3 regions of the Comamonas sp. A7-5 genome follow, and region 2 is predicted to be linked to each of the others. Evidence: riboswitches for the same ligand, from Rfam matches in the RefSeq annotation. Region 2 holds a riboswitch; each other region holds the start of a gene.
The links. Region 2 has a riboswitch for thiamine pyrophosphate ahead of AAIL67_RS10210 (FAD-dependent oxidoreductase). Riboswitches for the same ligand answer to the same signal wherever they lie in the genome.

Region 1 (9,729 bases), on a different contig from region 2:
CGCAATGGCCGCCAGCAGCGGTGTTTCGGGCGCGGCGCCCACGCTGGCGCTGGCCAGCCATTGTGCGCGGGGCTGCAGATTCCAGCGGGCGCAGGCCTCGGGCGTGGCCAGCAGGATCAGGGCCGCACCATCGGCCTTGGCCGAGACGGTCAGGGGGCTGAGTGCGTGGGCCGCGATGTCGTCGGCACTCGCGCCCTCACAGCTGCCCCGGGCCAGCACCGGCATGCGCGCGGCACGAGCGGGCTGCAGCGCACGCGGATAGGCGTCGGCCACAAGTCCGGCCACGGGCACGATTTCCGGGGCGAGTTGAGCCTGGGCGGCCAGGGCCCGGCTGTGGCTCAGCAGCGCATACTGCTCCTGCCGGCTGCGGCTGAAGCCATGCGTGAGCGCATAGTCGGCAGCCGATTGCAACATATCGGGGTCCCTCGCGGGCTCGGGGGCAAATGGCGGGCGCTCGTAGCTTTGGGGCTGCTCGCCTGGGAGTAGCGGGCGGGTCTGGCGAATGGGGGCGCGGCTCCAGGCCTCGATGCCGCCGGCAATCACCACCTCGGCCTGACCCGATTGCAGCAGACCCACGGCCATGGCCACCGCATCCAGGCCCGAGCAGCACTGGGTATCGATGGTGTGCGCGGCGCAGCCATCGGGCAGGCCTGAGGCCAGTGCCAGCATGCGCGCCGGGTTGCCGCCAGCTCCCAGGGCGTTGCCGACGACGACCGCATCCACGGCATGGGCCGGCAATCCGCTTTGCTGCAGCAGTGACAGCAGCAGCGGCCGGCCCAGTTCATGAGGGCTGAGCTGGGCCAGGGCCGAGCCTAGCGGAGCCACCGGGCTGCGGGCCCAGGCAATGATGGGAGTCTTGCTTGGCATGGGCCTCAACTCTGCCACGGCCGCAATGAGGGGAGCAGGGCAGGGGATATGGCAGCTCCCGCAGGCCCGGCCATGCTGGCGCGCAGGGCCTGGGCCAGTTGGCCGTGGTCGGTCTTGCCGCTGGCTGTCTGCGGCCAGTGTTCGCAAACCCACCACTGGCGCGGCACCTTGAAGGCTTCGGTGCGCTCGCGCAGCCACTGGTTCAGCTCCAGGGCCGAAGGCGCCTCGGTCTGCGGCCTCCATTGCAGCACAGCGTGTACCTGCAGGCCTCGCAGCGCATCAGCCTGGCCGTGCAGCGAGACCTGGGCAATCGCCGGGTGGCTGGCCAGCAGGTTCTCCACTTCCTCGGGAAACAGGTTCTTGCCCTGGGTGACGATCATGCGGCTTTGGCGGCCTGCCAGGCACAGCATGCCACGTTCGTCGATATGGCCCATGTCGCGCACGGACAGCCAGTCGCCATCGCGCAGCACGGCCGTGGCGTCATGGGCGTCGCCCACATAGTCCATGAACAGCATGGGACTGCGGATATAGATCAGGCCGTCGCTGGCATGGCTGGTGTCATGCTCGGCCAGCGCATTCTCTGCGGCATCGCTGCCGGTGGGGCGAATGGATAGCTCCACATTGCTGAATGGCCTGCCCACTGCCTGCGGGCCGCTGGCTTCATCGGCATCCATCCAGGCGACAAAACTGGCTTCGGAGGCGCCATAGAACTCGATGATGCGGGCCTTGGGGAACAGAGCGCGCAGCGCCGGTGTGTGGGCGCGCATCCAGCGCGCGCCGCTGATGGTGATCAGCTCGACCTCGGGAATTGGTGCGAGCTGCCGATGCTCGGCCCATTGCAGCATCAGCAGCAACTGGCTGGGCACGGCGACCAGACAGGGGGTGTCGCCGCGCGCCAGGGTTGCGAGACAGCGCGAGGCCGAGAACTTCTCCTGCATGACGGCGCCGCAGCCATACCAGATGCCTTGCATGGCGCCGAACAGAAACAGCGAATGCGAGATGCGCCCCGGTGCCAGCGTGCGCTGGGCGACGACGGGGCCGAAATCCTGCAGGCCGACGCGAAAGCTCTCCGTCCACGACAGATGGTGGCGCTTGAAGCCCTTGGGCAGGCCGGTGCTGCCCGAGGTAAAGCCGGTATAAAAGGCTGCCGTCGGTGCTGCCGATTCCAGCTCGCAGGGCTGCGCGGGCAGCCAGCTTTCAATGCGCTGGCGCACGGCAGGTTGCCAGTCGGGGTCGGCAACCGCCGCGCAGCGGCCGCTGTGGATCACGGCCAGAAAGTCCACCAGCCGCTCCAGCGTTGAGCGGCTGGCATCCAGCAGCAGCATTTGCGGTGCGCGTTGCGCCACCAGACGTGCCGAGCGCTGCTCGACCTCGGCATGCAGATCGCCAAAGGTCCAGGAGCCGGCCTCGCTCTGCAAGGCCACAACATCGGGCCGGTGTTGCGCCCAATAGGCCAGCGGGCCATGAACCAGCTGCCAGAAACCCTGCAGCGGCGCTGCAGCGGACAGCGCGTTCACCGGCGACCGCCAAAACGCCAGTCAGGCATTCCGCGTGCCACGGTGTGGACGATGATGGCGCAGAGAACACATTTGATGAAGTCGCCGGGGACAAAGGCCAGCGTCACGGCAAAGGCCTGACTCAGGCTCATCTTGGCGATCAGCATCAGGCCCAGCACGCCAAAGGCATGCAGGCACAGCAGGCCGCCGATCAAGGAGGCGATGAAGGCGCTCAGCGCCGTGCGACGTGGCGTGCTCTGCGGCAGGGTGGCCATGATGGCGCCGGTCACGGCGGCGGCCAGCATATAGCCGATCAGATAGCCGGCAGAAGGCGCCATGAAGACGCCGATGCCGCCGCGGCCGCCCGACAACAGGGGCAGGCCCACGGCCACGGCCGCGAGAAACAGCGCCATGGACTGCAGGCCGCGCCAGGGGCCGAGCATGACGCCTGCCAGCATCACGCCCAGCGACTGGATGGTGATGGGCACGCCGAACGGCAGGTCGATCTTGGGGATCAGGCCCATCACGGCCATCAGGGCGGCGAACAGCGATACCTGAGCCATGGAGCGTGCGCCGCCGCGCGATACGGTGTGAGAGGGAGTGGTAGTCATCAATGCTCTCCTAGAAACCCAGTCTTGCCCAGAGGGCGTCGGCTACACGGCGCGTGGCCTGCAGCATATGAATCGTCAGCGGTGCAATCAGGCGCAGGCCGCCGCTTTTGCCGGTGCGCAGGCGGTATGCCTCGTCCAGCTTTGTCCATTGCACAAAGAAATGTTCGGTAAAGCGCAGCATGAGTGCAAGCTGCATGGCCACGCGCTCGGTGGGGATGCCCAAGCGGGCCAGCGGGGCGAGCAGCCATTCCAGTACCTCGACCAGATCGCTGGGGCGGGTGGTGATGGTCAGCGCAATGCCCAGGGTCGAGGCGCAGATCAGTCGCAGACTGCTGACGGCTGCCAGCAAAGGGTTGCCCATGAAGGCATGAAAGCCCGCCACCAGCAGCGCCGCGACGATAACCGAGCGCATCAGCCGGCGCGCCACCTGTGTGGCCTGACCCAGCGATATCCAGAGAACCAGGCAAGCCACGCCGCAGCACGCCAACGCCCAGGGGTTGGCTATCAGAAACAACAGCGTACCGAAAACCCCCAGCAGCAAGAGCTTGAGGCCGGCCGACCAGCGATGCAGCCAGGTCGCAACTTCGCTGTAGAGGCTACCCATGCAGGTCTCCGTGCGGGCTTTTCTTCAGCAACTGCTCCTGTACGGAGGTCTCGTAGGCGCTGCAGATGTCGCGGCCAGGGCCGTCGCCACGCAGCCGGCCTTGCTCCAGCCAGATCACGCGCTCAAAGTCGCGCACATGGTCAAGCACATGGGTGGAGACCAGCACCTGTTGCGGTGCGGTGGCAATATCCTGGGCCAAGCGGGCCTGACCGGGCAGGTCCAGGCTGGCAAAGGGCTCGTCCAGCAGCAGCAGTTGCGGCGCCGCAATCAGCAGCGAGAGCCAGCACACCTGCTGGCGCTGGCCCTGGCTCAGACTGCTGACGGCCCGCTCGGCCCAGTGGGCCAGGCCGCGTGCGGCCAGCAACTCGCGCGCCCTGGCTCTGGCTTGCTGCTTGCTCAGGCCCTGGGGGCGAAGGCCCAGGGCCAGTTCTTCCTCCACGGTAGGGAAGATGATCTGATCGTCCGGATTCTGGAACATCAGGCCGATCAGGCCGGGCTTGTGCTCGCGCGCCTGCAGCAAGGGCATGCCATCCACCAGTACTTGTCCGGCCTGGGGCAGCTCGAGCCCGCAAAGCAGGCGGAACAGGCTGGACTTGCCCGCGCCGTTGTTGCCGATCACGCCAATGCGCGTTTCAGTCAGGCTAAGGCTCAGGCCGTCAAACACCTGGGTCTGGCCGCGCTGCAGCCGTATATCGACCAACTGCACACCCTTTTGGGTGGGGCTTTGCAATCCATCACTCATACATCAGCTCCAACTGCGGGAATGGCAGGGCTGCAAGGCGCCGGGCTGGAATGTGGATCACAAGAAACGAAAAGGACTGACATACGGGGGAAATCTGAAACTGTGCCCGGCTTCAAACATACGAGGCAGCGCTGGTGGCGGATTCTAGCGCTGTGAATTTGCTTTCAAAAGCCCGCCATCTGAGCTCTTTTTATGTGAATTTTCTATAAGAATTGATTTCTTTACCTGGAGCGGATGTCTGTTGTCATTTGGCCCGCATTTCGTGGCAGTTGTACCCCTGATGACTGCGTGTTGCAGAGTGAAGAATTTCTGTGTGCCGTTCTTGCCTGCTTCAGGGGCTAACTTCGCTCAAACTGCATACGCACCGGCATGGAAATTGATGCGATTGACTGTGTTTTGACGTGGCTTGCAGGGCTGATGAGCGCAAGTTTGTTGCCGGCGCCTGTCGTCTGGCAGGCAAACCGGGGCGGGATTGGCGGCTTTCGGGCTCAAGCAGGCAATGTACAAGCACCAGAATTTTTCTGAAAAAATCGCTTTTGATCTATCCGGATGTGAAAAAAGCGGGCTCTAGGCCCGCTTTCTGCTGTCCGGCAAAGCCGGATGACATGTTTAGAACTGGTAGCTGAGGCTGGTGCCGGCCATCCATTGACGTCCCGGAGCGGGCTCGTAGTAACGTCCGTTGCCTTCGTTGACGATGACCGAGCCCACATAGTTCTTGTCTGCGAGATTGTCGATGCGGGCAAAAGTGCTGAGCTTCCAGGCGCCCAGGCGTTTGGTGTAGCCAACGCTCAGGCTGGCCACGTTGTAGCTGGGGGCATAGACCTGGTTCTTGTCGTCGGCGGCAATACGGCCCACATGACGCCAGTCCAGGCCCACACGCCAGTCGGTGGCGGGAAGCCATTCCAGTCCCAGGTAGCCCAGATGCCTGGCCGTGCCGGCAATACGGTTGCCGGCGGGAGTGCAGTCCTGGCCCTTGCTGTCGCAATAGCCGCTGCGCAGGCTGGCATCAAGCAAGGTCAGCGCGCCGCTCAGGCGCAACTGGGGCATCAGCCAGGTGCTGGTGCTCAGCTCCATGCCGCGGCGGCGGGTCTTGCCGGCATTCTGATAAGAGGTGCGGCCGTTGTCGTTGCTGGCCACCACAATTTCATCGTCGGTGCTGGTCTGGAACAGCGCGGCAGACCAGTCGCCGCGCAGTCCGGCCACATTGAAGCGTTGCTTGATGCCCAGCTCGGCACTGGTCGATACCGCAGGTTTGAGGCCGAAGTTCAGACCGCCGGCCAGATCGGGGCGGTACGAGATCTCGTTGAAGGTCGGTGTTTCCATGCCGCGACCCAGAGAGGCATAGATATTGGTGTCCTGATTGAGCTCGTGCTGGAGCGAAACAACCGGCAAGAGCTTATGGAATCCGGCATTGCCGCTGTCATTCTTGTCGGCCAGGAAATGGTCGCGCGATTGGAACTGCACATTGCTCCAGCGCAGGCCGGCATCGAGCTTCCAGCGCGGTGCAAAGGCCCAGGAGGCTTGCAGATAGGGGTCTATGCTGGTGAGGGTGTTGCGCTCGTCGCGCACCAGCTCGCCGACCACGCCCAGCTGGTTGCCCGCAAAGTTCTTGTAGCCCTGGCGGTCTTCCCTGACAGTGTTGGCGGCCAGGCCAGCAATCAGGCTCAGGCTGCCGCTGCCCAGCTCGTATTTGCCGCTCCAGCGCGCATCGATGCCGCCATAGTCGCGCTTGAGGCCGATCACTCCGCCTCTGTAGCCGGTCTGCGATGCCTTGGGTGTGGACTGGAACTGCATCATTTCGCGCTGACCGGCATAGGCCATGAGGCGCAGCGCCTGGCCGCCGTCCAGCTGGCGCTCATAGGTCAGGCCGGCCTGGGTCTGCTTCACGCTTTTGCGCGAGTCGTAGAGCAAGGGGTTGGACGCCACAGCCTTCGGATTTGCCGCCCAGTCCTTGGGCGTGATGCCGCCCGGGTCCTTGGCATCGATGTCCACATGATTGGCTACCAGGGTCAATTGGCTGTATTCGTCGGGCTTGACATCGATGCGGGCGTTGAACAGGTTTTTGTCCGCCGCGCTCTGGGCCCGGTAGCCGTCGGTGAGAAAACGGCTGGCGCTGAGCACATAGCCAATCCCGTTGGTTTCGCCCTTGGCCTTGAGGCCCAGGCGCTTCTGGCCGTCGCTGCCCAGTGCAAAGCTGCTTTGCACCGAGGGCGCGCCTTCACCACGTTCGGTATAGGCATTGATCACTCCGCCAGAGGCGTTGCCGTAGAGGGCGGAGTAAGGACCGCGCAGCACTTCCACGCGCTCCAGCGAGGCGATATCGATATTGTTGGTCTGACCCTGGCCATCGGGCATGGTGGAGGGGATGCCGTCCACATAGATCTGAATGCCGCGCACGCCGAAGGTGGATCGTGCGCCAAAGCCGCGAATCGACAGCTGCAGGTCTTGCGCGTAGTTCTGGCGGTTCTGCAGCTGCAGACCCGGAGCTGCACTCAGGGACTCCGAGAGATTGACCTGCAGATTGCGCTCGCGCATGCGCTCGCCGTCGAGCACGGTCACGGAGGCCGGGGTTTGCTCAAGTGCAGACTCCTGCAAGGTGCTGCGCACGGTGACTTCGGACAACTGGGGCAGTTCCGGCTGGGCGGCGGCTTGCTGGGCTGTTGCGGACTGTGCCGTCAGCAGCAGTCCGGCGGCGGCCACAGGCCAGCCTGTCAGATGACAAAGGCGCGAAAAATGCATGTGAATATCTCTGGGGCTTGGGGCGGGCGTTCAGTGCCCTGGATGGCTTGCAAGCTCTGCTGACGCCGACATGCCGCGCTTTCAGGCGTGGCGTACCTGCGTGATTGTCGGCGCCGTGGCAGGTTAGGTCTCAGGCAGCTTGCGGTGCTGGGTCGATTGTATTTGGGCAGCAGTATTTTGATGTTTTTGCCCTGTATGTCCTTCTTGCCCGTGCTGGAGCATTACCCCAGGTTACAAGTGACGCGACTTTCATGCGGCGGTGCAGGCCCCTTGCAGTGATGCCGTTGGGGTAAGATGGCGCCGCGCTCCGGGGTGCACGCCAGTGCTGAGATCTACACCCGCGAACTTGACCCGGTTCATACCGGCGGAAGAAGAGCTTGCAAGCTGACCTCAGGGCAGTGCGTTCTCGCATGGTCAGCAAGCCTTCGGAGCATGACGTCCCCGCTCTCGAAGGAATTTCATGGACAAGGCCGCTTCGCTGGTCGCAGATCTGCTTGCTTTCATCGCAATGGATGACTGCACCGACGACCAGTTCAATCAACTCGCCCTGCGCCTCTTCGCCTACCAGTACGAATGCAATGCGCCGTTTCGCAGCTTTTGCCAGCGACGCGGCGCCACGCTGCGCAATGTCAGGAGCTGGCGCGATGTTCCGGCCGTGCCCATCGATGCCTTCAAGGCCATGGAGCTGCGCAGCGAGCCGCCGTCGCCCGCCGAGCGCGTATTCATGACCAGCGGCACCACGGGCCGCGCTGCGCGCGGACGTCATTTCCATCCGCAGCTCGATGTCTACGACCTGTCCATGAAGCGCTATTTCGCCAGACGTTTCATGCAGGGTCTGGAGCGCATGCCCATGGGCATTCTGTTTCCCGATGAGCAGGCCATGCCCAATTCCTCGCTGGCCCACTATCTGGCCCTGGCCTGTTCCGAATTCGGCTCGGCAGGCAGCCGCTACTATCTGAATTCGGAAGGGCTGGACATGCCGGCCCTGTGTGCCGCGCTGGATGAGTCCGAGCGCAGCGGCCAGCCTTTTGCGCTGCTGGGCGCGAGCTTCAGCCTGGTCCATGTGATGGATGCCCTGCGCGAGCAGGGCCGCAGCTTTCGCCTGCCTGCAGGCAGCCGCGTACTGGATACGGGCGGCTACAAGGGGCAGTCGCGCGAGCTGCCGCTCGAGCAGTTCTATGCCGAGCTTTCGCAGCTGCTGGGCGTGCCGCGCAGTCTGTGCATCAATATGTATGGCATGACCGAGCTGAGCACCCAGTTCTATGACGATGGCAATGCGGTACTGCCTTCGGTCAAGTCCGGTCCGCACTGGATTCGCTCGCGTCTGGTGGAGCCGATCACCGGCAGGGATGTGGCAGCTGGTGAGCGCGGCATTCTGGTGCATTGCGATCTGGCCAACTACAACGCGGTGACCACCATCCTGACCGAGGATGTGGGCCTGTGGGCCGGTCCGCAGGAAAAAGACGGCTTTTTGCTGCTTGGGCGCGCCGAGGGCGCCGCCGCCAAGGGATGCTCGCTGGCGGTTGAAGAGTTTGTGAAAGCTGCCGGCGCATGAGCAAGCAGCGCAAGGTGCAGCGTATCAAGGCAGGCTATCTGCCGGGCCTGGGCGACGAGGAAGTGCAGTGGCAGACGCTGGACTTCACGTCTCGGGACGGGCGGGTGCTGCAAGTCAGCGTTCCCGTGCTGACGGCGCCGCAGATGCAGGCACTGGCCTGCCGTGTGCGCAAGGCCGCGGCCGCCCATCTGCGCCCCATGCCGGTGGCCGATATCATCGATGCCGTCGATCGTGCGATGGCCCGCCTGCTTGACCGTAACGACATCTACCGCCAGCAGGCCGAAGCCTGGCTGCCCGTGGTCAGCGGCTATGACGCCGATATGGTGCGGCTGGGGCTGACAGGATTTTTCAAGACCTTTCGTGCAGCGCAGCTCAAGCGCTTTGTGGCCGAGGATTTTGCCAATCCGGCGGTACTCGATGGTTTTCAACCGGCAGCCAAGGGCGGGGCCGTACGTGCTTTCGGCCCGGATCTGCTGGTGCATAGCTGGGCCGGCAACGTACCTGCGCTGTCGCTGTGGAGCCTGGTCTGCGGCTTGCTGGTCAAGGCCCCTGCGATTGGCAAGCTGGCCAGTGCCGAGCCTTTGTTTGCGGGCTGGTTTGCACGCTTGCTGGCAGAGGTCCACCCGCCGCTGGCCGATTGCCTGGCCGTGGTGTGGTGGCGCGGTGCAGGTGGCGAGGAGGCCGACGCGCTCTATACCCAGGCCGATACGGTGCTGGCCTATGGCGGCAACCAGACGCTGGATGCGTTGCGTCGTCGCCTGCCCGTGACGACGCGCTTTTTGCCCCATGGCCACAAGCTGGGCTTTGGCTTGATCGACGCGCAGGCGCTGGATACGCTCAAGGCTCCGGCCATGGCAAGGCTGGCGGCCTGGGACGTGATGCGCTATGACCAGCAGGGCTGCTACTCGCCCCATGTGTTCTATGTGCAGCGTGGGGCGCCGGTCTCTGCGCGTGCTTTTGCCGACTATCTGGCAGCCGAGCTTGCCAATCTGCAGCGACGATTTGCACGCCGCGAGCTGGATCTGGAAGAAGGGGCGGCGCTGGCACGCTGGCAGCAGAACATGGAGTGGGGCGGTGAAGCACACCAGTTGCTGGGGCCTGTGGATGCGCCCTGG
Region 2 (9,729 bases):
CGCCGGACTTGAAACGCAGCTGCACCGTGGGCACACCCGCGCGGGCCATGCGGCCCACCCATTCGGCCGTGGGCAGCACGCCATACAGGCCCAGCTCGCGCGGACAATGGGCAAAAGCCAGTGCCGGGTCGGCCTTGCCGAGACCGAAGTCGCGTGGGGCGTCGGGCCAGTGGGTGACATCGAACTGGTTGGTGCGTTCGCTCTGGCACTGCCAGGCCTGGGCCAGTGTTTGTGCATCCACGGCGATAAAGCCCAGCTGGCTGCAGGCTTCCAGCGCAGCCAGATAGGCGGGCTCCTGGCGCAGCGCGGGCGGCACGGGCTGGGGCGTCAGCTCGACCGAGTTGGCATCGTGGTGCAACTGGGCGCCAAAATTGGCACTGTGCTGGTGGATGATGGCTTGCGCCAGGGCCTTGATTTCTGCGGAGTCCATGGGCCGGCCTTTATTCCTGATGCCAGAAAGGGGTGCCCAGCACGGGCGTGCTGGGCTGGGCGGCGTTCTGCTCCGCCATGGCGCCAGCGCGCCAGGCGGCGTGACCGGCATTGACGGCATCGGAGAAGGCTCCGGCCATGGCCACGGGATCTTCGGACAGGGCCACGGCGGTGTTCAGCAGCACGGCGTCATAACCCCATTCCATCACGGTGCAGGCATGGGAGGGACGGCCCAGGCCGGCATCGACGATCAGCGGCACCTTCAGGCGCTCGCGCAGCATCTGCATGGCATAGGGGTTGATGGGGCCGCGGCCGGTGCCTATGGGCGCAGCCCAGGGCATGACGGCTTGGCAGCCCACGTCGACCAGTTTCTGGCACAGCACCAGGTCGTAGGTGGTGTAGGGCAGGACCTGGAAGCCGTCCTTGATGAGGATGGAGGCAGCTTCCACCAGATTGAGCGTGTCGGGCTGCAGCGTGTAGTCGTCGCCGATCAGCTCCAGCTTGATCCAGGGTGTGTCGAAGACTTCACGCGCCATCTGGGCCGTGGTCACGGCTTCCTGGATGGTCATGCAGCCTGCCGTGTTGGGCAGCACGGGCACATTGAGCTTGCGCAGCAGCTCCCAGAAGCTGGCGCCGGTCTCGGCCGCATTGCTGCCCTGGCGGCGCAGCGAGGCCGTGACCATGGCGGGCCTGGAACGCTCCACAGCCGCTTCGAGAATCGCCGGCGAGGGATAGCGCGAGGTGCCCAGCAGCAAGCGGCTTTCAAAACGTTGGCCGTAGAGAACCAGGGTGTCGTCGGTGGTTTTTGTATTCATGATTTATCTATATCTCTTGTCTTTGTACCGCAATGGGCGTGAAGCCCAGTGAGCCTCAAACAGGCATGTGCCAAGTCAGTGACACCGAGCAAGAGCCGTCTCGCCGCGAGGGTGTCGTCCCCTGGGGGAAGGCGCGAAGCGACTCAGGGGGATTCATTTCTAGCCGCCTGTCACCGGAGAGATGACTTCCATCCTGTCGCCCTCGTTGAGCGGATGGTCGGCGTACTGCGTCTTGGGCACAAACACCGTGTTGACCGCCACGGCAAACGGGGGCTTGGCCTGCATCTGCGCCAGCGCATCGGCCACGGTGGCATGGGCTTGCAGCTCGGTGGCTTGCTGATTGAGGGTGATCTTCATGGCATGAAACGGAAAATAAAGCGGGTGCTAAGTTAAACCTCTGCACGGCGGCGCTTGCGTGCGCAGGGGGTGCAAGTGCTGTGCGCCAAAGTTCGGGCTCGCGGCTCAGCTGCGATGCACGGCGACATCGAACTCGCGCGCCAGCGGCGAGTCGTTGTGGTCCACAAGCTCCAGCACCACGTCGAGCATGGCGGGCGAGATCATGAAGCCGTGGCGGTAGAGGCCGTTGACTTCCATGACGCGCGGCGTCAGCAGGCGCACGGCGGGCAGATTATCGGGCAGGGTGGGGCGGCACTGGGTGGCGATCTCCACAATCCGGCCTTCGGCAAAGCCGGGGTGCACGGTATAGGCCGCGCTCAGCAGCTCCAGCGTGGAGCGCACGCTGGCCGGCGACATATCGTCGGACTCGATCTCGGTGGCGCCGATCACGAACAGATGATCTTCCTTGGGCGCGATATAGATGGGGTAGCGCGGATGGATCAGGCGTGTGGGGCGCTGCAGCGTGACTTCGGGCGCATGGATGCGCACCACCTCGCCGCGAATGCCGCGCAGTTGCTTCCACTGGCTGCGGGCCCCCAGGCCGCGGCAGTCGAACACGAAGTCGGGCTGGCCGGCTTCGCCGGGACGGAAGTCGCCGACCTCGCGCGGGCTGTCCCAGTGCAGCTGCACGCCCAGGGCGCTGAGCTTGTCGACCAGCGCCGTCAGCAGCTGACGGTTGTCGAGCTGGCCTTCGCCGGGCAGATAGACGGCCTGGTTGAAGCGTCCCTGCAGCGCGGGCTCGCAGTCCTGCAGTGCCGCGCCGGTCTTCTCCTGCATGGCCGGCAGGCTGGGGTTGATGCGCCGGTTTTTCTCCAGCAGGCCGAAAAAGCGTGCCGCATCGCCCTGATCCTGGCGGTGCCAGAGAATCAGCGTGCCGTTTTGCTGCAGAAACACATGCTGCTCGAGCTGAGCTATCAGCTCGGGCCAGCGCTTGAGCCCATGCTGGCCCATGCGCACCACGCCGGGCTCGGTAATGGCCGACTCGGCCAGCGGCGCCAGCATGGCGGCTGCCACGCGCGCCGCAGCACCATCGCCTTGCGGGCCATGGGCGTCATAGAGGTCGATGGCGTGACCGCGCTGGGCCAGGGCCAGAGCCAGCAGACGGCCCATGAGGCCGCCGCCGAGAATTGCGATCTTTGAAGAAGCTTGTAGCAATGACATGTGCAAATCGTTTTCCATCCGGACACAGGAACAGGGCCATGTGCAGGACAAAACGCGGCATGCCTTGCGGCTTGTGAAACTCCCCACGCCAGCATGACCTGGATCGGGTGCAGGGGGCACAGGGCACGGATGGTGCTCTGGTGCGCAGCCCGTGGCTGGCGCAGCCCCAGGGTGTTTCTCAGTCCGCACAGGCTGCTTGCCTGCGGGACACCCCTGTTTCGTCCGTTGGACATTACAGCACAACCGCAAACAGCACGCATTGACCATGCGCATGGGCGATAATTTTTGCCATGACAGTGATTGCTTCTTCCTCCATCTCCGGCGCCGCAAAAAAGCGCTATGCACGCGTGCTCTCCATAGCCGGCTCGGACAGCGGCGGTGGCGCCGGCATCCAGGCCGACCTCAAGACCTGTGCGGCTCTGGGCTGCTACGGCATGACGGCGATCACGGCCATCACCGTGCAGAACACGCTGGGTGTGACGGGTATTCACGGCATTCCGCTCGATACCGTGCGCGGCCAGATCGATGCCGTTGTGCAGGACATAGGCGTCGATGCCGTCAAGATCGGCATGCTGGCAACCCCCGATGTGGTGAGCGTGGTGGCGGATGCGATCCGTCGCCACGGTATCAGGAACGTGGTGCTGGACCCCGTGATGGTGGCCACCAGTGGTGACCGCCTGATCGTTCCCGAGACGGCACAGGCGCTGGTCCAGGAGCTGTTCCCGCTGGCGACGGTGATTACCCCCAATCTGGATGAAGCAGCTTTGCTGCTGGGTCGCAACATCGACGGCATTGCAGCGCTGGATGCGGCCGTGGCCGATCTGCTGGCCATGGGCGCGCCGGCCGTATTGCTCAAGGGCGGGCATCTGAGCGGCGATCTGGTCATGGATGTGCTGGGCCGGCAAGGCCAGCAGGTCGGCGACTATCTGCGCCTGCAGTCGCAGCGCATCGTCACCCATAACGGCCATGGCACGGGCTGCACGCTGTCGTCGGCGATTGCCTCCTTCCTGGCTCAGGGGCTGGCGCTGGAGGCCGCAGTGACCGAGGCGCGCCGCTATATTCTGGGCGCCATCGAGGCGGGAGCCGAGGTCTATACCGGCCAGGGTCACGGCCCCCTCAATCATGGCTATGCGCCGCGTGCACAGCTGATCGTCGAAGGCTGATTACGGCGCCCGCAAAAAAGGCCTGCTGCTGCAGGCCTTTGCTTTGGGTGTTCGTGTTGCAGGGCTTACCAGCCCCAGACCAGATTCTTGGCCACCCAGCCGCTCTGGCCGTTGCTGCGCTGCACCTGGGCCCAGCTACCTTGCTTTTTCAGAGTCTGCAGCACCTCATGCTGCTCCAGCTTGCCCACGCGCTTGTGCTTCTGGCCGGGGCCGGAGCGCAGATTGGCCGTGCGCGCCGTCACCACCATATGCGGGCTCTTGCTGGTCAGCGGGGCGTGGACCCAGCCCAGCGTGGACTCGTAGTCCTTCACGCGCAGCCACTGCCCCTTGCGCTGGGTGACTTGCAGCGGATAGCCCTTGCTCAGTTCCCAGAGGGTTGCGGAGCGGGTGTTGGGCTGCTCGCGCACATTCACGGTCTTGCCCTTGATACTGACAAATTCCTGGGCTTGTGCGAGGGCCGGCAGCAGGCCGGCGGTGAGCGCACCCAGCGCGATCAGGCTTGAAGTGGCGGCGGTGCGGATCCAGCGGTTGCAAGGCACGGGGCAGATTCTCCTTTTATCGATTGAAAACAGGCTGTAACCCCCATCGGACTTGCGTGGCTAGCTATAGTTCCTGTAGAAAGCTGACAGGGGCTGAACACCCGACAGCCATAAAGGAATGCCATGAACCAGCCAACCAGCGCCCATGGGCGTGCCTCGTTGACCACCCGATTGACGCTTGCATTGACGGCTCTGGCCGCCGCGACCCTGCTCACGGCCTGCCAGAGTAGGGCATCGGCGACTGCAGCGGCTGCAACACCTGCCGCCGCTGCGGCGCCAAAAGCCGGGGATCCTCAGATGCTGGGCCAGCAATTGCTGGCCGCTGCCGCGCAGGGCGATGCCGTGGCGGTGCGCAATCTGCTGGCTGGCAACGCGCCTGTCGACGTGCAGGACGCCCGGGGCAATACCCCATTGCTGCTGGCCACGGCGGCCAACCATATCGAGGTGGCGCGATCGCTGCTGATGCACGGTGCCAGCCCCAATATCCAGAACCAGATGCAGGACAGCGCCTATCTGCTGGCCGGTGCGCAGGGCCGGCTGGAGATTGTGCGTATGACGATTTCCTATGGCGCCGATCTCAAGAGCACCAACCGCTATGGCGGCACGGCCCTGATTCCGGCTTGCGAGCGCGGCCATCTGGAAACGGCCCAGGCGCTGATCGCCGCCGGCGTGAATGTGAACCATGTCAACCGGCTGGGCTGGACCTGCCTGATGGAAGCCGTGGTGCTCAGCGACGGCGGGCCGCGCCATCAGGCCATCATTCGGGCCTTGATCGACGCGAAGGCGGATCTGAATCTGCCTGACAAGGATGGGGTGACGGCCCTGGCCCATGCACGCCAGCGCGGGCAGAAGGCCGTGGTTCATATGCTGCAGGCGGCGGGCGCCAAGTAAGAACAGAGGAGATGGCTGCAGAGCCTTTCTACCGCGCGTGTGATGCTATTGCCTTTGAGTTTCAGTCAGGCAGCAACGGAGCGAGGCTGCAGCTGGCGTGTGGCGAGAGCCACCACAAAAGTCAGCGCCAGCGTGGGCAGGGCCGAGCCCAGGGCCGTGCTCACATAGGGCAGCAGGTGATAGAAGGCAATGCCCAGCACCCAGATGGCCACGGCATCCCAGCGCATGGCGGGCGCTTTTTGCATCAGTTGCACGGCATCGGTGCCAAAGGCCAGGCGACCCAGCATCACGCCGAACAGCGGCACAAAGCAGGAGCTGAGCAACAGCAAAAACGGCTCCAGACTGTGCATGGGCAGCACCATGGCCAGTGCCGTGCACAGGGCCGCGATCAGCAGGCCCCAGCGGCGAATGCTCCAGCCAGGTTGCAGGCTGTGGGCCGACATGGCGCCCGAGTAGGCATCGCCATAGGCATTGTCCACCTCGTCGATCAGAATCAGCGACAGGGCAATCAGCCCGCCCTGGGCCAGCAGCAGGGCCGTGACCAGGTCTTCGCTGGGCAGGGTCAGGGCCACCAGCACGCCCAGGGAGTAGCACCAGATATTGGCCAGGGCAAAGCCGGTCCAGGCACCCGTCAGCGCGGACTTGCCGCTTTTGCCGTGGCGCGCATAGTCGGCCACCAGCGGCAGCCAGCTGATGGGCATGGCGATCACCAGATCGACGGCGCCGAGCATGCTCATGCCGCCTGCACCTTCGCGGGCCAGCAAGGTCCCGAGGCCCGTGACGCCGGCCATTTTGAGGAATTGCCAGCTCAGCCACAGCAGCGAGGCAATCACCAGCGGCAAGGCTACGCGCGAGATGATGCGGCGCACCAGGGTGGTCATGGAGCCGCTCATCAGCAGCAGGATCACGCCACCCCAGAGCAGAGTGGCCAGCCAGGGCCAATAGGCAGCGCCCATGATGCCGCTTTGTTTGCCCAGCGCCACGGTGGCGTCACGCATCACCACCAGCTCGAAACTGCCCCAGCCCAGCAGCTGGATGATGTTGAGCACGATAGGCAGTCGTGCGAAGTGGCGGCCGTAGACGCTGTGCATCAGCCCTGCACTGGACAGGCCGCTGTCGCAGCCCAGCTTGCCCACCCAACCCAGCAGACCGGCACCGATCAGCGAGCCGATGGCTATCGCGATCAGCGCATGTAGCGGGCTGAGCGCGGGCAGCAGATAGGCGCCCATCTGCATGACCAGCAGGCCTACGCCCAGGCTGAACCACAGCGAGGCATGGTCGCGCCAGGCAAAGACGCGCTCCTTAGCCGTCACCGGGGCCAGGGCCCGATTGGCCGATGTGGAAGAAGATGAATTCATGAATGCTCCGCCAGAAAAACGAAGCAGGGGGCCGCATGGTTTGCGCGGCGAGCCAGCAAAGACATGGCCAGTCGCGGTCTGACACCTTGGACAGCTTCCCTGCGCGAGGATGATCTCGGGCAAGCGGTGGTCAAGACACCGCTTGCGCAATCAGGTTCAAAGGGACTCTCTCAGCCCTGACCGGTCTTGGTCAGGACACCCCCAGCATTGCTGCCTGCCTTGGGCTGCAGCGAGCGCGATTGTGCCAGACATGCAGCGGCGGGGGCAGAACTGCAGCGCAAAGCTGTGTTGCAAATGCTTGCAAATCAGAGTGCCTGTCTTGACCCCGTTGCGTCTGCTGCTGCGTTTCAGCCTCCGACAAGTTTGTTTCACGCCGCTGTGGCTGTACCTTGAGGAGGCCTTGTCCATGTTGTCTGTCCATATCGAACCCCCGGTTCCAGGTTTCTTGCTGTCGCGCGGCCGTTTGCTGCGCGCTTCTCTGCTCTGCGCTGTCGCGATGGTGGCCGCCGCGCCGGCCTCGGCCTGGACGCGCGGCAACCACAAGCTGGCCCAGGTCAGCATCATCGAACGTGCCACGGGCCGGGTACTGCCCCAGTACAGTCACGAGGGAGAGCTGTGGGTGGTGGGCCGCCCCGGTGCCAACTATGCGGTGCGCATCCGCAACCTCGAGAGCCGCCGCATCATGGGCGTCATCAGCGTCGACGGGGTCAATGCCATCAATGGCCGCACGGCGAGCTCTCGCGCCGAAGGCGGCTATGTGCTGGATGCGGGCGACAGCTATGACGTGCGGGGCTGGCGCAAGAGCAATGACAACGTGGCCGCGTTCTATTTCTCCGAAAGCGATATGTCCTATGCCGCCAGAACCGGCAGGCCGCAGGATGTGGGCGTGATCGGGGTCGCACTGTACCGTGAAAAGCTGCCAGAGCCTGCTGCCTATCAGGGGCCGCTCCATGAGCCGCAAGCGCAGGCCAGTGCCTCGGCGGCTGAATCTGCTGCGGCGGATGTCGCCGTGCCGCAGGCCGCCAGCAAGAGCCGCAGCGCCGAGCGCCGGGCACCATCGGCCTCGCCGGCCCCCTCGCTAGGCACGGGCCATGGCGCGGTGGAGCGCTCGCAAGTCACCCAGGTGGAGTTCGAGGCCGATACAGACCAGCCCCGGCAGATGGTGCGCATTCGTTACGACAGCTATGCCAATCTGGTCGCCAGAGGCGTGATTCGCGAGCCTCGTCCACGGCCGCCGCAGCCGCGCGTGCCCAATCCCTTTCCTGGCGACAATGGTTTTGTCCCGGACCCGCCGCGCAACTGAGCAAAGTGGGCTGCGGAGTTTGCATAATCGCGGGCATGCTTGCACCGCCGCTTGCCCAAGCCCAACTCGCCGATGAAGCCCTGATGCGCAGCTATGCCGCAGGGCAGGCCACGGCGTTCGAGACGCTTTATGCCCGGCACAGCCTGCGCATATGGCGCTATTTCTATCGCAACACGGGCGATGCTGCGCTGGCCGATGATCTGGCGCAAGACCTCTGGCTTGCCGTGGTGGACTGCGCCTGCCGCTATGAGGTGCGCAGCAGGTTCACGACCTGGCTGTTCACCATGGCGCACAACCGCCTGGTCGATCACTGGCGCAGGCAGCGGCCGGGCATCAGCCTGTCGGCAGACACGCAAGAGTCCATGCGGCTGGCCGAAAGCCTGTTTGCGGCCTCGGGCTTTGAGCCCGAGCAGCAGCTCGATCGTCAACTCATGGCCCAGGCCATCCTGGCAGCGCTTGCCCGGCTCCCGGCCGAGCAGCGCGAGTGCTTTCTGCTGCAGGTCGAGGCTGATCTGACGCTGGCCGAAATTGCCCAGGCCACCGGCGTTGCCGAGGAAACGGCCAAAAGCCGCTTGCGCTATGCGCGTGCCAAACTGCGCGCCGCGCTGGAGGAACTGGCATGAATATGCACCCCGAAAACCCGTCTGGCGACGACAAGCCCGATGCGCTGCGCGAGCTCTACCACGAGGCCGTGGCAGAGGATCGTGGCCCCAGTGCGCAAAGCAGCGCAGCCATCCTCAAGCGCGCACGCCAGCGCGCGGCAGCTGTGGGGCAGGAGCCCACGGAGCCTATGGACAAGCCTGCCGCCAATGAGCGCTTCTGGCTGCGTCATGCGCTGGGCGGACTGGCGGCTGTCGGGCTGGTGGGCTGGCTGATGCTGCAGCACGCCGCCTGGTGGAGTGGGCTGGACAAGGAGGGCGAGCGAGATTCCAGGGCCGAAGCAGTGGCCCAGCCAGCTGAATCGCAGCCGGCTCCGGCAGTTGAGGGTGCGGATCGCGCCGCCATGGTGGAATCGGCTCCGGGCGCGGCGGCGCTGGCGCAGAAATCCACGGAAAAAAAGACTCGAATCCAGGCAGGGAAAACACCAGAAGCTATGGATATGGAAGCATCTATAGCTGCATCAGCCCCTGTGCAGCGGCCAGAGGCTGCTCCGGCCCCGGGTGCGGCAGCCTCTGCCAGCCTGGCGCGCTCCGCAAAGTCGGCTGCCAAAGCGCCATCCCGCAGCGATGAGACCACAGAACCTGCTGCCGCGGCGGAGGCCATGGCGCCGCAGATCTCCAGGTCAAGCGCGCAATTGCCGCTATGCCCCTTGACGGCTGAGGTGCATGGCAATACGCAAGCTGCAAAAGAGGGGGCGGACAAAGCCTCTGGCATCGCAGGCAAGCCGCTGGATTGCCGCCCGCGAAAGCATGGGGAAACGCAGCCGGATGATGCCGAGTCTGGGCAGGATGCTTCTAAATATATAGCGGATCCGCCGCGGTGAGACAAAAAAAGCCCGCTTGACGCGGGCTTGGGTGATGGTCTGGCCAGTACTTTTAGGTACTGACGTTAGATCATGTTACTGGATTTTTGCGCTTTTGCGCAGCTGATCTTGGAACTGCTGCTCTTTTTGCTGCTGCAGCTGTTGCGTGATCTGGGGTTTGACATCTTCGAACTTGGGCATTTCGGCCTGGC
Region 3 (9,729 bases), on a different contig from region 2:
TCCGTCGTGCCCAGCTTCTCGGCCAGCTTCAGATACTGCATGGCGGCCGAGTAGTTGGCTGCCTGCAGCGAGGTGGGCATCTTCTTGAACTTGGCAAAGAAGCGATCCGAGAACTTGCGGCTTTCGGGATTCAGGTCCCAATGCCAGCTGTCGGTGAACATCAGGCCTTCCGTGGCTTTGAGGCCCAGGCTGTGGATGTCGGAGCTGAACAGCAGCAGGCCGGCCAGCTTCATGGTCTTGGTCAGGCCGAACTCGCGTGCCGACTTGATGGCATTGATGGTGTCGCCACCTGCATTGGCCAGGCCCAGAATCTGGGCCTTGGAGTTCTGAGCCTGCAGAAGGAAGGAAGAGAAGTCGGCTGTATTCAGCGGGTGCCTGACGTTGCCCTGCACCTTGCCGCCAGCGGCATTGACCACGCGGGTGGTGTCGGCTTCCAGCGCCTGGCCAAAGGCATAGTCGGCCGTCAGAAAGAACCAGCTCTTGCCACCCAGCTCCACCACTGCCTTGCCCGTGCCCTTGGCCAGCGCCACGGTGTCATAGGCATAGTGCACGAAATAGGGGCTGCACTGGTCGTTGGTCAGGGCCGAAGTGCCCGCGCCGTTGATGATGTAGACCTTTTTCTTCTCATCGGCCACCTTGCCCATGGCCAGACCGGCACTGGAGGTGGTGCCGCCGATCAGCATGTTCATGCCCTGAGTGTCGAACCACTCGCGTGCCTTGCTGGCCGCGATATCGGCCTTGTTCTGGTGGTCGGCCGTCAGCACCTCGACGGGCTTGCCCAGCAGCTTGCCGCCAAAGTCGTCCACGGCCATCTGCACGGCCAGGGCTCCGCCCTTGCCGTCCACATCGGCATAGAGGCCCGACATATCGGTGATGAAGCCGATGCGAATCTTGTCCTGCGCCTGAGCGCCTGCAGCGGTCAGCAGGCATCCCAGTGCCAGCGTCAATGTTCTTGGGGAAAAAGCGGTAGCGGAGCAAACAGAGCGAGGCTTCATCAGAGTCATCTCCTGAGGTGGTGAGTACCCAGTCACTGCGACGGGCAGCCAGCATGGTCGCAGTTGGAGCAGGGCGCGCCATCAGGGCAAGCACCGGGGCGGCTGCGACAAGGTATCCACGGCGACTCGGGAAAATGCCGCAAGCTCCTACACTGCACACCAGCGATTCAGGAAAGTAGAAGAGATGGATATTCGTCAAGCATTGCAGCAGCGTCGTTCGGTGCGCGCTTTTCTGCCGCAGGCCGTGGCTGCTGCCACGGTGCGGGACTTGCTGGAGACCGCAGCACAGGCGCCATCCGGCGGCAATATGCAGCCTTGGCGTGTGACCGCAGTGGGCGGACAGGCGCTCAAGGATCTGTGCGCCAGGGCCAGGGAGACCGAGGCCGTGCAGCGCCCCGGCCTGTCCTATCCACCCGGTTTGTGGGAACCCTACCGCAGTCGCCGCTTTGAAAACGGCGAAGATCTTTACCGTGCAATCAATATCGGCCGCGAGGACAAGGCAGCACGTCTGGCCCAACTGGCCAAGAACGGCCAGATGTTCGGTGCGCCCGTGGGCATTTTCGTGGCCGTGGAGGAGCGCATGGGCTATGCGCAATGGGTGGATCTGGGCATCTATCTGCAGTCCTTCATGCTGCTGGCCGTGGAGAAAGGTCTGGCCACCTGTGCCCAGGGCTTCTGGCGCATGTACAACGACATGCTGATCGAACAGCTGGCATTGCCGGATGGCTACCAGATTGCCTTCGGCATCGCCCTGGGCTACGAGGATGTCAGCGCGCCCATCAACCAGTGGCGCGCAAGCCGTGCTGCCAGCAATGAATGGCTGGTGTTGCAGGGGCTGGATTGAACGGCGGATTAGACGCTTGAGGGTCAGGATAGTTAAACAGCTTCAAGAGTGCGCAAATTGTGGCAAAACCAGCCTATACTGCGTGCAGCTCCGGGGTGTGCGAAAGCGCTGAGATGCCAGTCACTGTGAAAACAGTGCAGGCGAACCCGACGAACTTGATCCGGTTCATACCGGCGGAAGAAGAGCGGGACCCTGACGCAGGGCCGATGGATTGACAGGGCAACTGGCGCGAGTGCCAACCCTGAAAGCCATAGGCACAGCAAACCCCAGGCGCCTCGCGCACTGGGGTTTTGTCTTTTCTGGACAGCCGGTGCGTGAAGAACCAGGCCGAAATTGCAGAATTTCGGCGGCACAGGCCGGATACCCCATAGCGGGCCGGGCCCGTGCAGGGCAAGATCAGAGCAGGGCCGCACTCCACGGAGCGTTTGATGCACTTCAACCGCTTTGAGGAGACTGCGATGAACGCCCCTGATTCCATTTTTACGCCTGCTGCAGGTCATGCCCCCGATGCCGCCCGTTTTGCCGAGCTGCTGGCACAGTCGCGCCAGCCGTTTCCCGCATCGACCAAGAGCTATCTGAGTGGCGCGCTGCATCCGCAGCTGCGTGTGCCGGTGCGCGATATTGCGCTCACCAATGGAGAGCAGGTCAGCGTCTACGACACCTCGGGTCCCTATACCGACCCCGCCATACAGATCGACGTGCGCCAGGGCTTGCCCAGCGTGCGAGGTGCCTGGATCGAAGCGCGCGGCGACAGCGAATACTACGTGGGTCGCCTGCGTGTGGCGCTGGACGACGGCGGCAAGCGCGGCGAGGAAGATGCGCGCGTGGACCAGCTGCGCGCCGAGGCGGCCGCGCTGCAGCGCCAGCCGCGCCGTGCCAAATCTGGCCAGAACGTGACCCAGATGCACTATGCCAAGCGCGGCATCATCACGCCCGAGATGGAGTATGTGGCCCTGCGTGAAAACGGTCGCCGTGAATGGATGGCGCAGTACCAGCAGGACGCGGCGCGCGAGCTGCGCCTGGCCGGCAACAGCCTGGGCGCAGCGATCCCGAAGATCATCACACCCGAATTCGTGCGCGACGAAGTGGCGCGCGGCCGCGCCATCATTCCGGCCAATATCAACCACCCTGAAATCGAGCCCATGGCCATCGGCCGCAATTTCAAGGTCAAGATCAATGCCAACATCGGCAATTCGGCCGTGACTTCCAGCATCGAGGAAGAGGTGGAAAAGCTGGTCTGGGCGATTCGCTGGGGTGCGGACAATGTCATGGACCTGTCCACCGGCAGGAACATCCACACCACGCGCGACTGGATTGTGCGCAACTCGCCCGTGCCCATCGGCACCGTGCCCATCTATCAAGCGCTGGAAAAGGTCGGCGGCATTGCCGAGGACCTGACCTGGGAGATCTTCCGCGACACGCTGGTCGAGCAGGCTGAGCAGGGCGTGGACTACTTCACCATCCACGCCGGCGTGCGTCTGGCCTACATCCACCTCACGGCCCAGCGCCGCACCGGCATCGTCTCGCGCGGCGGCTCCATCATGGCCAAGTGGTGCATGGCTCATCACCGCGAGAGCTTCCTCTACGAGCATTTCGAGGATATCTGCGACATCATGAAGCAGTATGACGTGAGCTTCTCGCTGGGTGATGGCCTGCGTCCCGGCTGCGCGTCGGATGCCAACGACGATGCCCAGTTTGCCGAGCTGGCCACGCTGGGCGAGCTGACGCAGATCGCCTGGAAGCACGATGTGCAGACCATGATCGAAGGCCCCGGCCATGTGCCCATGCACATGATCCAAGCCAACATGACCGAGCAGCTCAAGCACTGCCACGAGGCTCCGTTCTACACCCTGGGCCCGCTGACCATAGACATCGCCCCCGGCTACGACCATATCGCTTCGGCCATCGGCGCGGCCATGATCGGCTGGTTCGGCACGGCCATGCTGTGCTATGTCACGCCCAAGGAGCATCTGGGTCTGCCCGACCGCGACGACGTCAAGCAGGGCATCATCGCCTACAAGATTGCGGCCCATGCCGCCGATGTCGCCAAGGGCCATCCAGGCGCGCGTTCGCGTGACGATGCGCTCTCCCAGGCGCGCTTCGATTTCCGCTGGCAGGACCAGTTCAACCTGGGACTGGATCCCGACACGGCCCAGGCCTACCACGACGAAACCCTGCCCAAGGACAGCGCCAAGGTGGCCCATTTCTGCTCCATGTGCGGACCCAAGTTCTGCTCCATGAAGATCACCCAGGAAGTGCGCGACTTTGCCAAGCAGCAAGGCGTGAGCGCCGAGAACAGCATTGCCGTAGGCATGCAGGCCAAGGCGGCGGAGTTCAATCAGGCGGGCGGCGATTTCTACATTCCCATCGTCAATGCATCGACCGACACCACGGCACGTTGACCTGAGCTGAAGTCGGGCTGCGGCGCTTGTGCATCAGGCGCTTTCGCCCGTCGCCATGAAAAAAGGCAGGCACGAGGGCCTGCCTTTTTGTTCCGTAATGGAGCAGAGTCTGCAGCGCTCGGCTTGGAAAGGAGCGCTGGGGATGCCACCCGTCAGGTCCATCTCGATAAGGCGCAAATATCGCGATGTAAGTTTGTTGCGGGTTGAAACCTGGAGCTGCTGGAACTGCTGCCATAAAAAAACGGACAGCTGCCGCGGCTCGCTGTCCGTTGTTCCGATGCGGGGCGTATGCCTCGCGGGTTCAAGTCACCGCCAGTACTGGCATTTGCTTTCCGCCTTGGTGGTCCAGATCTGCTCGGCCGGCAGCTTCTTGATGATCTTGTAGTAGTCCCAGGTGCCCTTGGACTCGGCTGGCGACTTGACCTGCATCAGGTACATATCGTGCACATAGCGGCCGTCTTCGCGGATATAGCCCTGGCCGAAGAAGTCGTCGATCTTGGTGCTTTTCAAGGTAGCCATGACCTTGTCGGCATCGAGCGTGCCGGCTTTTTCCACGGCCTTGAGGTAGTTCATGGTGGCCGAGTAGTCGGCGGCCTGGATCTCGCTGGGGCGACGTTGGGTCTTGGCCATGAAGGCGTCGGCAAACTTGCGCGAGCCATCGTTCATGTCCCAGTACCAGGGGGCCGTGAACTGCATGCCTTCGGTGTTCTTCAGGCCCAGGCTGTGGATGTCGCTGAAGAAGACCAGCAGGCCGGCCAGCTTCATGTTCTTGGTGACGCCGAACTCCTTGGCCGCCTTGATGGAGTTGATGGTGTCTCCGCCGGCATTGGCAAGGCCCAGGATCTGCGCCTTGCTGTTCTGGGCCTGTAGCATGAAGCTGGAGAAATCGCTGGCGTTGAGTGGCGTCTTGACCGAGCCCAGCACCTTGCCGCCACGCGCTTCGATGATCTTGCTGGTGTCGGCTTCCAGTGCATGGCCGAAGGCATAGTCGGCCGTCACAAAGAACCAGTTCTTGCCGCCGGTGTCCACCACGGCGCCGCCCGTGCCCTTGGCCAGGGCCACGGTATCGAAGGCGTAGTGCACGGTATAGGGGCTGCACTGCTCGTTGGTCAGGGCCGAGCTACCCGCGCCATTGTCGATGAAGACCCGCTTTTTCTCCTGCGCGACCTTGGCCATGGCCAGGGCGGTGGCGGAGTTGGTGCCGCCGAACACCAGGCTGATGCCTTGCGTGTCTATCCATTCGCGGGCCTTGCTGGCCGCGATATCGGCCTTGTTCTGGTGGTCGGCCGTCAGCAGCTCGATGGGCTTGCCCAGTACCTTGCCGCCAAAGTCGTCAATCGCCATCTGTATGGCAACGGCACCGTTCTTGCCTTCCACATCGGCATAGAGGCTGGACATGTCGGTGATGAAGCCGATCTTGACTTTTTCCTGTGCCATGACGGGGGCCGCGAAGGCCGCCGTCAGGGCGAGAGCCAGCAGGCAGGCAGAGGGCGCAGACTGGGACAAGCGATGCATGGAGTCTCCTGAAAATTATGAGAAATGTGGAGAGAGCGTGCAGCGTCCGGGCGGCGGGTGGCCGCTGTCGCTGCATCGCAGCAAACATGCTAGGGGCGGCGATTGCGTCTGGCATCGGGGCAAGCACTTGCGGGAAATCCCAAGGGATACACCAGCTTTGATAGCTGCTAGCGCTTGTTGTTCATGGATTTCATATTGATTTATTGCTGAAGTCCATGAATGAAAGGCGCAAAGTGCTTTTATTCTGATAGCGATTGCAGCGAGATACCCGCAGCAGCCATGCCACGTGAGCGCCATGAAAAAAGCAGCCCGGAGGCTGCTTTGGTGGATGTTTTGGCAGGGATTGCACCTGGTGCTGCAGGCTATGCAGTGCGCGGTGCGCGAATCGCGGTCTTGGGGCGAAAGGCCTTGCAGATCTCGTCATGGGTTTCGAGATAGGGGCCGCCGATCAGGTCGATGCAGTAGGGAACTGCAGCAAAAATGCCATTGACCTTGGATTTGCCGTCGGCGTCCTTAAGGCCTTCCAGCGTCTCGGCAATCGCCTTGGGCTGGCCCGGCAGATTGATGATCAGGCTGCTGCCGCGTATCACCGCCACCTGGCGCGAGAGTATGGCCGTGGGCACAAAAGCCAGGCTGATCTGGCGCATCTGCTCGCCAAAGCCCGGCATTTCCTTGTGGGCCACGGCCAGGGTGGCCTCGGGCGTCACATCGCGCAGCGCGGGGCCGGTGCCGCCGGTGGTCAGCACCAGGCTGCAGCCTGCATCGACCAGCTCGATCAGCGCCGCGCTGATGCCGGCCTGCTCGTCGGGAATCAGGCGCGGCTCGAACTGGATGGGGTTCTTGAGCGCGCGGCTCAGCCATTCCTGGAGCGCGGGCAGGCCCTTGTCTTCATAGACGCCGCTGCTGGCGCGGTCGCTGATGGAGACAATGCCGATCTTCACGGCATCGTGAAGATATACGGGCGCATCACTCATCGCCGTCATCCTCGGCGCTCGCACCGGCCTTGCCGGCGCTGGCCAGTTGCTCACGCACCAGCTGGAACAGGTCGCGGTAGGCGCGGCCCTTGCTGACTTCCTTGGGCTCGGCATCGGGGCCGGCGGCAGCGGCCGCTGCGGCGGCTTGCTCCTTGGCCTTGTCGATGTCCTTGCGCGACTGGCGGATCAGCGAGCGCAGTTGCTGCACATCGGTGCCGGGGAAATGCTCCAGCCAGATGGACAGGGCCGCTTCCTCGACGATCAGGCGGTCGCGCCATTGCTCGGCCACCTGCAGCGACATTTTTTCGCTGGCCGAGCCATTGCGCTGCTCGTCCAGTGCCTGCTTGACGGCCGCGACCTGTTCCGGCGTCAGCTTGCGCATGAGCTTGCCCACATACTGGAGCTGGCGGCGCTTGCCTTCGAAGTTGGTGATGCGCTTGGCTTCGGCCAACGCGTCGATCAGTTGGTCGGACAGCTGCAGGCGCTTGAAGAGGTCGCTGCGCAGCGTCATCAGCTCCTTGCCCAGATCCTGCAGCGCATCACTTTCGCGCTTGAGGTCGGTCTTGGTGGAGTCGTAGGTGCCTTTGAGTTCGGCCTTCAGCTCAAGGTCCAGCTCGCTGCCTTCGGCAACGAACTTTCCGCGAACAAAATAGCCTTTGGTGGGTTTGCGTGACATGGTAAGGGGGCAATATCGGTGGCAGCGCAGAGGGCGCCGCAGTGGCGGCTATCATATCCGCCGCTATGAAAAAACCTCGCTCCAGCAATACAAGCACTTCCAGTGCACAGGCCCAATCCGCACCGCAAGCCGGTTTCAGCTTCAGCCAAGCCTTTTTCGAGGGGCTGGTGGACCAGGCTTTGCAGCATGCCAAAAAGCTGGGTGCGACGGACGCCGGCGCCGAGGCTTCCGAAGGCTGCGGCCTGTCGGTCAGCGTGCGCAAGGGCCAGCTGGAGACCGTGGAGCGCAACCGCGACAAGTCGCTGGGCGTGACCGTCTATCTGGGCCAGCGCCGGGGCAATGCCAGCACCTCGGACTTCTCCGAAGCCGCCATTAAGCAGACCGTGCAGGCTGCCTATGACATCGCCCGCTTCACCGCAGAAGACCCGTTTGCCCGCCTGCCCGACAGCGCAGATATTGCGCTGCCCGGCACGCACCGCGATCTGGATCTGTTCCATCCATGGGATATCACCAGCGAAGCCGCTGCGGAGATGGCACTGCGCTGCGAGGAGGCCGCCTTCAAGACCCACCGCCGCGTGAGCAACAGCGAAGGTGCGGGCGTCTCGGCCCAGCAAAGCCATTTCTTCACGGCCCATACCAACGGTTTTCGTGGCGGCTACGCCAGCTCGCGCCACAGCATGTCGGTGGCGCCCATCGCCAAGCTGCCCGGCAAGAATGGCGAGATGCAGCGCGACTACTGGTACAGCTCCATGCGCAATGCTGCAGATCTGGCCTCGCCAGAGGCCGTGGGCCGCTACGCCGCAGAGCGCACGCTGAGCCGTCTGGGCAGCCGCAAGATCCCGACCACCGAATGCCCGGTGCTGTTCGAGTCTCCGCTGGCCGCCGGCCTGCTGGGCAGCTTTGTGCAGGCCGTCAGCGGCAGCGCGCTCTATCGCAAGAGCACGTTCTTGCTCGACTCCATGGGCAAGCCCATCTTCCCCAAGCACATCGATGTCGAGGAAGACCCCTTTGTCCTGGGCGGCAAGGGCAGCTCGCCCTTTGACGAAGAGGGCGTGCGCGTGCAGGCTCGAAAGGTGGTCGATGCCGGCCGCGTGGAAGGCTATTTCCTGTCCAGCTACTCGGCGCGCAAGTTGGGCATGAAGACCACGGGCAATGCCGGCGGCTCGCACAATCTGGTCATGACTTCGCGCCGCACCAAGGCGAGCGATGATCTGGATGCCATGCTCAAGAAGCTGGGCACGGGCCTGTTTGTGGTCGAGCTGATGGGCCAGGGCGTGAACTATGTGACCGGCGACTATTCGCGCGGCGCCAGCGGCTTCTGGGTGGAGAACGGCGAGATCGCTTTCCCCGTGGACGAAATCACGATCGCGGGCAACCTCAAGACCATGTTCAAGGGCATAGAGGCCATCGGAGCCGATGCCTATAACTATGGTGCCAAGACCGTGGGCTCCATGCTGATCAATCGCATGAAGGTGGCTGGCAGCTGATCGCTGTCGGTCGCTCCATGAAAAAAGCAGCCCGGTGGCTGCTTTTTTCATTTCTGCATCAGCTCTCGGCTGCGGCCTGAACTATGCAGTGCGAGAGTTTCTCGAAATGCTTGTGGGCATCGGCACTGAGCTCGATCTGCTTGCGTCTGGCATCCTCGGTATCGGCCAGCAGGATCCAGCCTTTCTGGCGCATGGATTTCAGACGGGTGTGAATCGTGGCCGGAGACCCGAGTTCACGCTGGGCCATCAGATCCCGGACGCAAAGACGCTCCTGGCGCGTGCCGGCATTGGCAATTTGCTCCAGCAGGCGTTCCTCCAGTGGATCCAGTGCGGGCAGCACTGGCAGGTTGCGGATGGTCGCTGCCAGGTGCAGAAAGCGTAAATAGATATCGGCAGACAGGGACTTTGGCATGAGAAGGCAAAAACAGACGACGCGCCGCTAACGAAGAGCGAATAAACGGCACTCATAATACTGTGCAGACAGTGAACAAGCTCGGCGGCAGCGCATGAAGAACATTTGGACGCAATTTTCGGTGGCGGTTATCACGGCTTTGCTGTTCCTGGCGATGCTGGCTCTTAATCAGTGGATTTTCTCCGAACTGGAATTTGTCAGGGGCGTCAACTGGATTTACCTGCCTGCAGGCGCTCGTCTGCTTTGTACCCTGCTTTTTGCGGAGGCGGGCGTGGTCGGGCTTTTTGCCGTGTCATGGCTGGTCTGCAACTTCTACTTTTTCCCGGATGACTGGCTGAGGGCATTTGCGGGCGGCATCATGGCCACGCTTGCCCCTTATGGCACTTATTGCGCAGCTCGCAAATGGATGGGGCTCGGGCGATCT

Region 1: linked by a shared signal. The riboswitch ahead of AAIL67_RS00970 (long-chain fatty acid--CoA ligase) and the one ahead of AAIL67_RS10210 (FAD-dependent oxidoreductase) in region 2 are both predicted to bind thiamine pyrophosphate.
Region 3: linked by a shared signal. The riboswitch ahead of thiC (phosphomethylpyrimidine synthase ThiC) and the one ahead of AAIL67_RS10210 (FAD-dependent oxidoreductase) in region 2 are both predicted to bind thiamine pyrophosphate.

Annotation. Positions count from the first base shown of each region.
Region 1 is NZ_JBCPWO010000001.1:227,866-237,594, reverse strand. It holds gene AAIL67_RS01000 (beta-ketoacyl synthase N-terminal-like domain-containing protein) at 1-867, opposite strand, end outside; gene AAIL67_RS00995 (AMP-binding protein) at 873-2,384, opposite strand; gene AAIL67_RS00990 (biotin transporter BioY) at 2,381-2,974, opposite strand; gene AAIL67_RS00985 (energy-coupling factor transporter transmembrane protein EcfT) at 2,985-3,578, opposite strand; gene AAIL67_RS00980 (ABC transporter ATP-binding protein) at 3,571-4,320, opposite strand; gene AAIL67_RS00975 (TonB-dependent receptor) at 4,930-7,059, opposite strand; TPP riboswitch at 7,358-7,449, shown strand; gene AAIL67_RS00970 (long-chain fatty acid--CoA ligase) at 7,520-8,614, shown strand; gene AAIL67_RS00965 (acyl-CoA reductase) at 8,611-9,729, shown strand, end outside.
Region 2 is NZ_JBCPWO010000004.1:448,321-458,049, reverse strand. It holds gene thiE (thiamine phosphate synthase) at 1-430, opposite strand, end outside; gene AAIL67_RS10220 (thiazole synthase) at 441-1,244, opposite strand; gene thiS (sulfur carrier protein ThiS) at 1,404-1,601, opposite strand; gene AAIL67_RS10210 (FAD-dependent oxidoreductase) at 1,707-2,801, opposite strand; TPP riboswitch at 2,865-3,026, opposite strand; gene thiD (bifunctional hydroxymethylpyrimidine kinase/phosphomethylpyrimidine kinase) at 3,092-3,964, shown strand; gene AAIL67_RS10200 (SH3 domain-containing protein) at 4,030-4,503, opposite strand; gene AAIL67_RS10195 (ankyrin repeat domain-containing protein) at 4,627-5,394, shown strand; gene AAIL67_RS10190 (cytosine permease) at 5,460-6,752, opposite strand; gene AAIL67_RS10185 (hypothetical protein) at 7,159-8,055, shown strand; gene AAIL67_RS10180 (sigma-70 family RNA polymerase sigma factor) at 8,091-8,678, shown strand; gene AAIL67_RS10175 (hypothetical protein) at 8,675-9,538, shown strand; gene AAIL67_RS10170 (peptidylprolyl isomerase) at 9,614-9,729, opposite strand, start outside.
Region 3 is NZ_JBCPWO010000012.1:38,195-47,923, reverse strand. It holds gene AAIL67_RS18505 (ABC transporter substrate-binding protein) at 1-995, opposite strand, end outside; gene AAIL67_RS18500 (nitroreductase) at 1,180-1,839, shown strand; TPP riboswitch at 1,921-2,038, shown strand; gene thiC (phosphomethylpyrimidine synthase ThiC) at 2,298-4,241, shown strand; gene AAIL67_RS18490 (ABC transporter substrate-binding protein) at 4,548-5,756, opposite strand; gene mog (molybdopterin adenylyltransferase) at 6,119-6,730, opposite strand; gene yjgA (ribosome biogenesis factor YjgA) at 6,723-7,406, opposite strand; gene pmbA (metalloprotease PmbA) at 7,472-8,893, shown strand; gene AAIL67_RS18470 (hypothetical protein) at 8,952-9,305, opposite strand; gene AAIL67_RS18465 (hypothetical protein) at 9,400-9,729, shown strand, end outside.